3 regions of the Sphingobacterium sp. UBA6317 genome follow, and region 2 is predicted to be linked to each of the others. Evidence: riboswitches for the same ligand, from Rfam matches in the RefSeq annotation. Region 2 holds a riboswitch; each other region holds the start of a gene.

Region 1 (4,315 bases), on a different contig from region 2:
TAGTACCCTTCAAAAATTCGATAAAATAATAGTGTTTCTGTATCGCAATATGTGCGGTTTCAAGATCAAAAAGTGTTTTTAGGTATTGCATATCAGCATCTAAGAGATCTGTAATCAAAGCCGATGATTTAAAATACCTGTTTTTTATAATTCGTGCATTTTCCTGCGCCAAAGCCTTATTGTTTTGACAGACGTCCTGCTGCTTAATAGCCAATTGATAATCCAACAGGGCCTGTAACAGCTGATTTTCCAGAATCTCCTCTTCATGATGGTGTTTTACCTCTTGTCGATCCAATGCGATCTGTGCTCCGCGCACCACGTTTTTATTGAGATAGATAGCCGAGATCGGTATGTTTAATTTGAGCCCTGTGATACTCAGATTATACCAGCTGGGATTATAGGGATACAAGAAGACCTGTGGATTGGCAAAGGTAAATGTACTGGTCAAACCCAACTCAGGAAGATAATTTGATCGCGCCTGTTTGACCGACAGTTTCTTCAAAACAACTTCCTGTTCGGATTTTAGAAGGGAAAAAGCATGGCTTCGCGCTTCGGCAACAAGCGCTTCATAGCTGGGGCTTTCCACTTTAAAAGGTTCGGTCAAGGGGATAATCTCTGCTGTAATACCGCCAATTAGCTGCAGCTTCTGATTTGCAGCCTGAATATCATGACCGATCTGCACGAGCAACAGTTCCCGCTTCGAAAGTTCCAACGAAATACGCAAGACGTCACTGTGTAATACCACGCCCGCCTTATACAGATGCTCAATCTCCTTGAGCTGTACCCGTTGATCAGCAATATCCTGCTCGATTAAAGATCGGTTACTATACGACAGTTCCAAATCCAAAAAAAGATTGCAAACCTCCAATTTCGTCTGTGCTGCGGCATTCTTCCAATCGATTCTAGCCAGCTCATTTTCCAGTTTTTTGGACTCTATTTTCATTAGGTCCCGATGCCCATTGTAGAGGTTCAGATAAAAATCCAGGCCGCTATCGTACAAGTAGTGAATGATATCATGCTGGGAAGGTTTATTTAAAAGCCCCTGGTCATATACAGGCATATTACTTGCATAACTAGCAGAAGCTCTGGCGGAAATCTTAGGGAGCAACTCCATGCGTTGCTGCTGTACTGCCACCTCAGTTTCTTTGAGCTGCAAATAAGACTGCTCGATGTATTTACTGTTCTGTAGCGCTTTGTCGATCATGTCTTTCAGGGACATGCGCAAAGAATCGAGGGCGAAGGTGTCCGAAATAACGCATACTAACAATCCCATGGTTAGTATGCCTTTTGCCCAATAGGGAGGAAAAAAGTTCACGTGTGCTCTATTATTTTTTTGCGTAGCAAACTTAGACACTTATTGGAACTTGGATTTCTTCACAAACGCCAATATGTTACGAAAAAAAGACATTTTTTCATCAATTCAAACAAAAAGACCACTATCTGCCAATAAGCCCTTACAATATCCTTTTTTACAGCACATAAAAAAGGCCTTTCAAATCATGATTTGAAAGGCCTTACTCGATGGTATAATAATAGATTATCCGTATAAGGAATCTTCTATTGCATTCCACAACTGTATTCTTTTTTGTAGCGCAATTTTACTGATCTCTTTCATTTCCGTCCATTTAACCTCATCGTCCTTCGCAAGATCTGTGATCATCTGCATCGCCAACGGTCCATGCTCGTCGCCGTCAAGATCAATATGGCGTTGAAAATAATAAATAAAGCTGTCCAGATTGGCTGTAGGAAAGTTTGTTTTAATTTCTTCCAAAATAGAGGTAAACATTCCCGGAATAAGGTCTTCGCGTCCAAATGTAAATGCAGCAGCAATTTTATGCACCTCGCCCTCAGCAATCACTTCGAATGTAAAATTCAAAAAGTCTTTGATCCGCTTATCCAATGTGGTCGTTGCAATGACATCGAATATGTTGTTCGATTTTTTGGCTTGAGCAATAAATTTGTTGACCAGATGAAGGTCGGCACCCATGGCATCCATGGCGTCCAGATACATCTCAAAGTGGCTCAAACGGCGGCCATCAATGTATTCATCCGATTCCTCAGCCAATACAATTTCGTTGATTAGATAGCGTGTTGATGGATGCTCACTCGCAAACCAAGGTAAAGTCGTACAGGTCAATTTAATCTGTAAAGCTTTTAGTAAAGACATAAAATCCCATACAGCGTACACATGCCCTTCTGTAAAAGAACGTAGATTCTTGATCGTTTTGATCTTACGATACAAAGGGTGTTGCAATAATACCTCGCGTTCGGTAGCAATGTATTCGTTAATTTCCGCAATTCTATTCATGGCGCAAAAGTATTGTCTTATCTCTGTTTTTAAAAGTATTTTCGATGAGATTACAGTAACATGATAAATTTTTCGCCCAGCTATCCGCTTCATAACCAAATCACAGCCAACAACGCGCCTCGCTTTTGACCGCCTTATTCCTGTTGTTAGCGCTCATTTACCCTTAAAAACAAAAATATTTTTATTATAAAAAATAATCTACTATATTTGTAGAGTATTCAGAATTGCATGATGCAATACCAACCGAGTGGAGGCACCGCGGTGGTAAATTAATACGGGTTTCGACCAAAATAAACGTCACAGAACGATTATTTTCCCAACAAGATCTGGATACAGTTTATGGTTTAATCCTTTAAATTTTTAAATTGTATGGCTACTACAACAAATCTTTACCAACACTTACTGGAAAAATTCAGTTATTACTCAACAGATGAACTGATCCAGCTCAACAATGACACGATTTTAGGACAAGGCTGGGGTTCAGCCAAAGCAACCTTTAGAACAGCTTTGATCAGTACGTTCTCCAAAAGAGGACTGGATCTTTCCAACATCATTTCCAAGGAAGACGGTTTTACCTCGGTGAAGCATGTCCCTGTACGCTTGGAACAGAATGTCCTGATTCCTTTACAGTAATCGTTATCGGCAAAAAAAGGTAGGCCTAGCCTACCCTTTTGTCAATGAGTGATGATATTTTAAGGTATGATTGAGTGAATGTGCGGTCTGCCGGGCATCGTCCTGATAGGACGATAAATCTTGGCAGGCTCTGATATCTGCTACATCCACCTTGTTTCTTACTTTGCTGATGACCTGATTTAATTCCGATTTCCAGTTGCCCGGATCGCCAAAATCGTCCACCCAATTTTTGTTGATAAACCTTTTATAGTTCAAAAGCAAAATATACAATTCCTCACCACTACCGGCGCGATTGATTGACGTGCGCCAGTTCTCTAATTTTTCTTTAAAACTCATAACCAGCAATATACAAAAAAATATTTGGATTCCAAAATAGTTGCATTTGAAACGGATAAGGATAACGAGAAATAAAATGATAAAATGATTAAATCTTCGGTGAATTATCTTGGTCATAAAGGAGTGATTCAATATAAATATCATATTATAAAACAGATACATTATGGCCTTTATCCACTTAAAAAATATGCTTGTTATTTCCTTTGCATTGCTATGTATATTGGAGAAAAGTATTGCTCAACAAGGTCGTCACAATAAAAGATCTACGTCTCAGACGACGTTTCGACATGACAGAGAAAACGATTATGTCAACATAGGCAACCGGATCTTCTACAGGGATAAGATGGTCGAAGGTGTCGATGCACGATCTTTCAAAGACCTTGGCAATGCTTATGCAATAGACAACTGGAATGCCTATTATCGTGGCGTTAAGATTAAAGATGTATCGCCACATTCTTTCCAATCACTTGGTTGGGGATATGCCAAAGATAGTTTGAATGCCTATTATCGTGGCGTTAAGATTAAAGATGTCTCTGCGCCCAGCTTTAAAATACTGGATGAAGGATATGCCAAAGACAGTTGGAATGTCTATTATAGAGGCAATCGACTAAAAGATGTATCCGACCAAAGCTTTGTTCTTCTCGGCGATGGATACAGCAAAGATAGCTGGAAAGTCTATTATTTTGGTCAGGAGATAAAAGATGCAACTGCTTTTACATTTAAATATCTGGGCAAAGGTTATGCGAAGGATAGCTGGAATGAATATTATAGAGGAAAAAAATTAGAATAGAAAATAGACCACGGGATTATTCTATTGAATAATTCCAATTTCCTAATACTTTCGGTATCTCCCAGGATTCGGCTTTGGTCTTGTAATTATTAAAGTGACCTTTTTCCCAAGTGGTAATATGGTAACCTTTACAGAACTTACAATAATAAGCCCTTTTGCAGGCATCTTTACCCATCCTGTGTTTGATACGTTTACCATCCAGTTTGTTTCTCATCCGGGATCTGAACTTAAAGTGAAGCATTGCCCAT
Region 2 (4,315 bases):
TCTGGTATGTATTCCCACCTTCTTTATTGCATCATTGTTTACAGCTATTGTATTTCCCTATCATTGGCCCTTGGTTATCGTGCTAGCGTCAGCCGGTTTTATATGCACCTTATACGGCATTTTTGGAGCCCGCTATGCTGCAATTGGAAACATGACATTGATTCTCATGAGTTTTGTGATCGGAATGGCCCCACAACACCCCTTTGCGGTTAGCTTACAGATTACAACAGGGTCCATAATATATTACTTTTTTAGCCTTTTACAAGCCTATATACAACCTTATCGCTCTTTAAAACATGCCATGGCTAATGGCTTTCATGGATTGTCCCAATTTCTATTGATACGATCACAGTCTTACGATCCCGATATTCCTTTGAATATTACGTACAGTCGCGTAGGAAAAATTCATGGCCAGATCAGCGAACAGCAGGAACAAATCAGGTCTCTTCTGTTTCGAGAAAAAAAAATCATAAGCCAACAGTGGCATAAAAGCAATTATTGGCTCAGTCAGGTTTATGGATTAATTGACCTCCATGAGTTAATTATTGCGCTTGATCATGACTACGATGCAATTCGCAAAAATCTTGCAGACACGGGCAGCCTCCCCTTAATTCGTCACACAATCAAATTATTAGCGTTAGAAATCGATAGCTTTTCACAACCCAACAAGAGGTTCCGGTATGCACATCAATTATACCATAATAACTTTAAAATTAATGCCCTCTTACGGGATTTAAAAGAAATTCAAGAACAACAGGCCGATCCAGCAAAAGGTATATTATGTTCGATCATAAGCAACATCGAAGCAATTATTGATGTACTCAACAGAATCCAGGTCGCTTTTTATCAAAATCAGGAAATTCAGGATAAGATTGACACCAGCGAGTACCAACAATTTATCAGTCGACCATTACGTAATCTCGCTGATCTAAAAAGTAAACTCCATCTGAATAATCCGCTTTTTCGATTTGCGGTTCGGATGGCTCTTCTTTTTGGAACAGGTGCATTGATCGGTATTTTATTTTTGGATTTTAAATATACCTATTGGATCTTACTGACGATCGCTATTGTTGCCAGGCCAGCATTTTCAATGACAAAAACCCGTAATATAGAACGTATTGTCGGTACATTCTCGGGTATTATAGTTGGTGTGTTCTGCTTAATTTCTATTCATTTTCTTCCAGCACTCCTAACCACAGCTGCATTGGGTCTTTTTGGATTCTTTTTGTTCAACCGATCTAATTATATGGTCAGTGTCATCTTCATTACCTTGGGAATTGTAATTGCGCTCAATCTGTTCGAAGGCAACATCAATCTCATTTTAGGCAGCCGAATACTTTTCACACTGATTGGAGCATTCTTGGCTATAGCGGGTTATTTCTTGATACCTGTACGCCAGAGCACAGGCATGGTTCAGCTGGCAAAAGAGGTATCCCTTTACAACGCGCATTATTTCCAGATCATCAATAACCGTCTGTCGGACGAACGACAAAGTTCGTTTGATATACGACTGGCTCGTAAAAAGGCGCAGACCGCTATGGCCCTGTTTTCAGACGCCATCAATCAAATGAAAAAAGAACCCGAGCACAAATGGATGGATTGGTCACATATTCACCATTTTCAGGCACTCGCATATCAGGTCAATTCCCATTTGGTGGGCCTTTCGCTATCGTTAAGCAAAAAGACGAATCGCCACCTCGCCTATGATATCCATAGTAGAATCGATGCGCTTAAACCTCTTCTAACAGATTTAAATCAAACTGCAGAACGGATCAATTTAAAGAAATCATAATACCCGATTGACAGTTACTTTTGCGGTTTCATCGGAAGATATGTGATGCCAATCGGCATGTTATTCAAAATTCCTTTAACTAAAAAATAGCATTTCTTTTGCTTTAATAAAAAAAGAGTTTATATTTGTGTCGTCTTCGAAAGAAGATTTCTAATCAACACCTCCCTTCATCAGTAGGTCTTGATTTATAAAGAAGTGGCGAGAGACTGGCTCAATGACCCACTGGCAACCTTCAATTTGTTTGAAAAGGTGCCAATTCCTGTCCAAAACAATATCGTTTTGGAGCATATAAATGACATAAGACAATGATTATTAAATTACTGAAGTCCATTAAAAATTCAGGTTCAACACAAGTGAACCGCACGATAAGCGAAAGTGTAACCCATCGTACAATTGTATCGATGCGAATGCGTATGCATATGCACTTCCATGCTTGTTAAAAATCATTTCCGTTTTCTTGGATAAAGATTTAACAGACCCTTCAAGGAGGTGTGTATGCTTCTCTTTTTACTTTGCAATTTCTTTTTGAACCCTTAAAATCTGATATATTATGTCTTCAAACAAAAATTTAAAATTCGAAACTCTTCAGGTTCACGCTGGTCAAGTCGCTGACCCTACTACGGGATCTAGAGCAGTTCCTATATATCAAACAACATCTTTTGTATTTGAAAATGCCGAACACGGCGCAAACTTATTTGCATTAAAGCAGTTCGGTAATATTTATACACGGATTATGAACCCTACTACGGATGTTTTCGAACAACGTATTGCGGCACTGGAAGGTGGAGTTGCAGCTGTTGCTGTTGCATCCGGCCAGGCGGCACAGTTTATAGCTTTAAATAATATTTTGGAAAGTGGTGACAATTTTGTTGCGGGATCCAACTTATACGGCGGTACATTCAACCAGTTTAAAGTTTCTTTTAAGCGCCTAGGCATCGAAGCTCGTTTTGCAACAGACGCCGAAGCAGATAAAATTGAAGCGCTCATTGATGATAAAACAAAAGCAATCTATGTTGAAACAATCGGAAACCCAAGTTTCAATATTCCCGACTTTGAAAAAATTGCTGCCGTAGCAAAAAAATATGACTTACCATTAATCGTCGACAATACTTTTGGAGCCGGAGGTTATTTATTTAAACCTCTGGAGTATGGTGCAAATGTGATTGTTGAATCGGCAACTAAATGGATCGGTGGACATGGCACAAGCATTGGCGGTGTCATCGTCGACGGCGGAAACTACAATTGGGGCAATGGAAAATACCCGCAATTTTCCGAACCATCTGAAGGCTATCATGGTTTAGTATTTTCCGAAGTTTTCGGTGAAAGCGGACCATTCGGAAATATTCAATTTGCCATTCGGGCGCGTGTGGAAGGGCTCCGGGATTTCGGACCAGCACTCTCCCCTTTCAATTCATTTTTATTATTACAAGGACTTGAAACCTTGTCTTTGCGGGTGCAACGCCATGTAGACAACACTTTAGAGGTCGCAAAATGGCTTGAGGCGCATCCACAGGTAGAAAAAGTAAACTATCCGGGATTAAAAAGCTCTCCGAGCTTCGCTAACGCACAAAAATACCTTAAAAATGGCTATGGCGCGGTACTTTCTTTCCAGCTTAAAGGTGACGCAGCGCAAAAGGCCAATAGCTTTATCGACAGCTTAGAATTGATCAGTCATTTAGCCAATGTTGGTGATACGAAGTCATTGATTATTCATCCAGCAGCTACAACCCATCAACAATTGAGTGATGAAGATCAAGCCAATGCCGGAGTCTTCAAAGGCTTATTACGTCTTTCTGTAGGAATAGAGCATATTGATGATATCAAAGCTGATTTACAACAAGCTTTTGATAAAATTAAATAATCAGATTTTTTCGGCTTAAAACTTAAACGTGAAATGAGTAAGCATATATATCTGCACCCGGAGCCTTTTGTATTTGAAAATGGAAGAGAGCTTACTGATTTACAAATCAGTTATGAAACATTTGGCAAACCCAACGCAGATCGCAGCAATGTGATCTGGGTTTGTCATGCATTAACGGCCAATGCAGATGTGCTGGATTGGTGGTCCGGTCTTTTTGGAGCAGGTGAGTTGTTTGATGCAAACGATTATTATATTATTTGTGCCAATGTCATAGGATCAGCATATAATAGCAGTAATCCGCTATCTGTAAACCCAGCAACCGGACAACCCTATTACCTATCTTTCCCCGAATTCACAGTGAGGGATTTGGTTCACGCACATCAAGTCCTTGCGGACCACCTGGAAATCAAACAAATAGAGATCCTTATCGGGGGGTCATTAGGCGGTCAACAAGCATTGGAATGGGCCGTATCGCACAGTATAACCATCAACAATCTCATCGTGGTTGGAACAAATGCCGTCCACTCACCATGGGGTATTGCATTCAATGAAAGTCAACGTCTGGCCATTACAACTGATCGAACCTTTTACGCCAATCACCCTGATGGTGGAGCTAAAGGATTGAAAGTTGCACGCGCTATGGCACTGTTGTCTTACCGCAA
Region 3 (4,315 bases), on a different contig from region 2:
TTTGGAAAAAAGATTGGATATCCTCAACAGAAAAAACGCGTGGAGTGGCTTTAATGTATATGATTCCGTTGCCATGCTGGGCGGCAAAAAAGCAGACTACATCGAAGATATTGCTATTGGAATGGAGCTTGCTAAACGTCCATTAAAGGATCGATTGAATGTGATCATCGTTCAAGAACTTATCAAAGAGGAGTTGGCTCAACGCGACATTAAAGCTCCTTTCAATATTGAAATATGGAGCACAAACAATATATTACTAAATAATATTTTAAACGAAGCCGCTTTAAATAACCCAACAAATACAACCAAATACTCAACGGCACTTTTTAAAGGTGATATCGGTGCTGCGCCAGGAAAATTAACCATCTATTTCCCCAATAAAAAGGCGATAATTGCCGATAATATGGGCTATCTGTTGCTGCCCATGCTGGCACTGCTTTTCTTGTTGGTGGGGTGTTTTGCTTATACACTGATTATCATCTTCAGACAAAAGAAAGTTTCGGAAATGAAGACGGATTTCATCAACAACATGACGCATGAGTTTAAAACACCTGTTGCAACAATTATGATTGCCAGTGAGTCACTTAAAGATCCAGACATCAATGCCGACCACAAGCGCGTTCAGAAATTGGCTAATATCATCTACGACGAAAATGTTAGACTCGGAAATCATATTGAACGTGTGCTCGATTTGGCAAGACTAGAAAAAGAAACGCTAAAACTCGACCAGGTAGAAGTATGCATCAATGATCTTGTTTCGGCAGTAACGGATAGTATGCAGCTACGGATGCAAAATATTGGCGGGAAATTCAGTATAGATCTTGCAGCGACCAAGGATGTTGTCGTTGGTGATGAGTTACATTTTTCCAATGTATTTTACAATCTTTTGGATAATGCCATCAAGTACAGCAAAGGAGATTTACATGTCAACATCAATTCAAAAAATGTTGGCGACACCATTGTTGTCACCATAGCCGACAATGGTATTGGGATGAGCCGGGATCACCTGCAAAAGATTTTCGACCAGTTTTACCGTATTCCAACTGGGAATGTTCATAATGTCAAAGGATTTGGCCTTGGCTTAAGTTATGTACAGGACATTCTGAGAAGGCTGAACGGAAAAATTACAGTTAAAAGTGAAAAAGATAAAGGCACGACCTTTGAAGTAATTTTGCCTATTAAAAAATAAAACGTTCCTTTTTTGTATATTTCCTCTTTAAAAAATTTCAAAGGTTGAGGAAGGCTGATTTATCAGCATCAAGGGACATTGGTGAAAATTAATATATTCATTATGCAAAAGATATTATTAGCAGAAGATGATCCTAATTTGGGGGATCTTTTAAAAGACTATCTCGAATTAAAGGGAAAATTTGACGTCACATTATGCACGGATGGAGATGAAGCGATTTCTCAATTCAAAAAAAATAACTACGACCTTTGTATTTTTGATGTCATGATGCCAAAAAAGGACGGATTTACAGTTGGACGTGAAATCAGAAAAACAAACAATACTGTTCCTATTATCTTTGCCACAGCAAAGGGGATGATGGAAGATAAGACCGAAGCCTTTGAGCTAGGAGGAGATGATTATATCACCAAGCCTTTTCGAGTGGAAGAATTATTGCTCCGCATCAATGCTTTGCTGAAACGCAGTGTTCGAGACAAAGAAGAAGAAGTGGTTGCGGATAAATTTGAAATTGGCGATTATTTCTTTGATTATACAAGTCAGCAGATTTCTTACAAAGGACAGATGCAAAAACTCTCCACGAAAGAAGCTGAACTACTCCGCTTGCTTTGCTTAAAGAAAAATGATGTGCTGACCCGGGAAGAAGCGTTGTTAAAAATATGGCATGATGATAACTATTTTACGGGTAGAAGTATGGATGTATTTCTCAGTAAACTTCGTAAATATCTAAAAGAAGATAGCAAAGTTGAAATTGTCAATGTGCACGGAAAAGGTTACAAACTTTTGGTCAGCTAAAAAAAGGGGAATGAAAAATATAGTCATTCCCCTTTTTATGCTACACACGTATTCAAGCGTGACTTACTCGAATTCGTGGATGAAAATAAAAGAACAAAACAATTTCATCCTTAGTAGAATATAAAAAATTGACGCACTTTTATAAAAAATTTGCATTTCAAAAAGAAATGTTCTAACTTAGCGTCGCTTATAGAGAAAGGCAGAGGGAATAGACCCGATGAAGCCTTAGCAACCTGTCCCTTGACAAGGTGCTAAATTCTACCCTACTTGATATGGGAATGATAAGCCGAAGTCACCAAATTCTAGTGTGTCCTTCTCTCTCTAGCAAGAAATATAGTTGAAAAAGAAATATTAAAAACATTCATTATGTTATTGACTAACAATTTAGGTTACCCTCGTGTGGGCGCGTTCCGCGAATTGAAAAAAGCCAATGAGGCCTATTGGGCTAAAAAATCTTCTGTTGAGGAATTATTGGACACAGCAAAAAAAATTCGTGAAGGCAATTGGAAAACACAAAAAGATGCTGGAATAGATTTGATCCCTTCCAATGATTTCTCTTTTTACGATCAAGTATTGGATTTAACCCTCACTGTTGGTGCAATTCCTGCTCGCTACCATTCTTTATTGAATAAAGTAGACAACAATTACAGTTTAGATCTATATTTTGCCATGGCGCGCGGTTTCCAACAAGAAGGAATCGACGTGACTGCAATGGAAATGACCAAGTGGTTGGATACGAACTACCACTACATGGTACCAGAATTCACCAAAGATCAAGAATTCAAATTGACTTCCGAAAAATTCTTAAATGAATACAACGAAGCAAAATCATTGGGCATCGATACTAAACCAGTTCTATTAGGTCCTATTACATACCTTTTGATCGGTAAAGAAAAAGAAGCTGGCTTCGACCGTATCGATTTATTGGATAAACTTATTCCAGTATATGAGCAAATACTAGCTAAACTAGCTGATGCTGGTGCACAATATGTTCAGATTGACGAGCCTTTCTTAGCATTGGATTTAGATGCTAAAGTAAAAGCTTTATATCAACCTACTTTCGAAAAATTAGCTGCAGCAGCAAAAAATATCAAATTAATCGCAACGACTTACTTCGAATCTTTAAAAGACAACGAAGATATCGCAGTTAACCTACCTATCCATGCTTTACATTTGGATCTGGTACGCGGTGAAAATCAATTGGATACGGTATTGGCTAAAGTTCCTGCTTCATTAACATTATCTTTAGGTATTGTTGAAGGCCGTAACATCTGGAAAAATGATTACGAAAAATCATTGGTTAAAATCAAACAGGCTGTTGATGCATTAGGAAAAGACCGTGTATGGGTAGCTCCTTCTTCATCACTGTTGCACGTTCCTTTTGACTTAGACAATGAACACAATGAACAATCGCTACCAGCTGAAGTAAAAAACTGGTTAGCATTTGCTAAACAAAAATTAGCTGAAGTAAAAGACTTAGCCGTACTAGCGGAGGGAGAAGTTGATGCTGAAACAGCAAAACGCTTCGAAGCGAACAAAGCGGCTGCTGAAAGCCGCCGTACCTCTCCATTGATCCACAAACCAGAGGTTAAAACACGTACAAGCAATATTACTGATGACGATGCAAAACGCACTTCAGCATTTGCAGACCGTAAAGCAGCGCAACAAGCGAAATTCAACTTACCGGCGTTCCCGACCACAACTATCGGTTCATTCCCACAAACGAAAGATGTTCGTAAATGGAGAGCAGATCTGAAAAAGGGTGCTATTACGCAGGCAGAATACGATAAAGCAATCGCAGAAGAAACAGAAAACACCATCCGTCTTCAAGAGCAATTGGATATCGACGTATTAGTACACGGCGAATTCGAACGTAATGACATGGTTGAATACTTCGGTGAACAATTGGCTGGTTACGCTTTCACACAAAATGGTTGGGTACAATCTTACGGTTCACGTTGTGTAAAACCTCCGATTATCTATGGTGACGTATACCGTCCTGAAGATATGACTGTCCGTTGGTCTTCATATGCACAATCATTGACAAATCGTCCGGTTAAAGGTATGTTGACTGGTCCTGTAACAATCTTACAATGGTCTTTCGTACGTAACGATCAACCGCGCTCAACAACGACTTACCAAATTGCATTGGCGATCTTGGATGAAGTACAAGCCTTGGAAAAAGCAGGTATCAAAATCATACAAATCGATGAACCAGCTATCCGTGAAGGATTACCGTTACGTAAAGCTGATCAAAAAGATTACTTGAACTGGGCAGTACGTGCTTTCCGTGTCTCTTCATCAAATGTTGAAGACGATACACAGATTCACACA

What was found. A riboswitch is a leader RNA that binds a small molecule or an ion and turns the genes downstream of it on or off. The one in region 2 is predicted to bind S-adenosylmethionine.
Region 1: another riboswitch for S-adenosylmethionine. It lies ahead of B3E92_RS03135 (5-oxoprolinase); the one in region 2 lies ahead of B3E92_RS10445 (O-acetylhomoserine aminocarboxypropyltransferase/cysteine synthase family protein).
Region 3: another riboswitch for S-adenosylmethionine. It lies ahead of metE (5-methyltetrahydropteroyltriglutamate--homocysteine S-methyltransferase); the one in region 2 lies ahead of B3E92_RS10445 (O-acetylhomoserine aminocarboxypropyltransferase/cysteine synthase family protein).

Annotation. Positions count from the first base shown of each region.
Region 1 is NZ_DJTD01000011.1:120,542-124,856, forward strand. Features, by position in the region: gene B3E92_RS03125 (TolC family protein) at 1-1,273, opposite strand, end outside; gene B3E92_RS03130 (DUF3050 domain-containing protein) at 1,538-2,308, opposite strand; SAM-I-IV-variant riboswitch at 2,518-2,611, shown strand; gene B3E92_RS03135 (5-oxoprolinase) at 2,678-2,941, shown strand; gene B3E92_RS03140 (hypothetical protein) at 2,972-3,277, opposite strand; gene B3E92_RS03145 (DKNYY domain-containing protein) at 3,441-4,067, shown strand; gene B3E92_RS03150 (hypothetical protein) at 4,084-4,315, opposite strand, start outside.
Region 2 is NZ_DJTD01000034.1:79,907-84,221, forward strand. Features, by position in the region: gene B3E92_RS10440 (FUSC family protein) at 1-1,792, shown strand, start outside; SAM riboswitch class I at 1,975-2,087, shown strand; gene B3E92_RS10445 (O-acetylhomoserine aminocarboxypropyltransferase/cysteine synthase family protein) at 2,343-3,653, shown strand; gene B3E92_RS10450 (homoserine O-acetyltransferase family protein) at 3,687-4,315, shown strand, end outside.
Region 3 is NZ_DJTD01000035.1:176,058-180,372, reverse strand. Features, by position in the region: gene B3E92_RS11200 (sensor histidine kinase) at 1-1,189, shown strand, start outside; gene B3E92_RS11195 (response regulator transcription factor) at 1,292-1,981, shown strand; SAM riboswitch class I at 2,166-2,269, shown strand; gene metE (5-methyltetrahydropteroyltriglutamate--homocysteine S-methyltransferase) at 2,348-4,315, shown strand, end outside.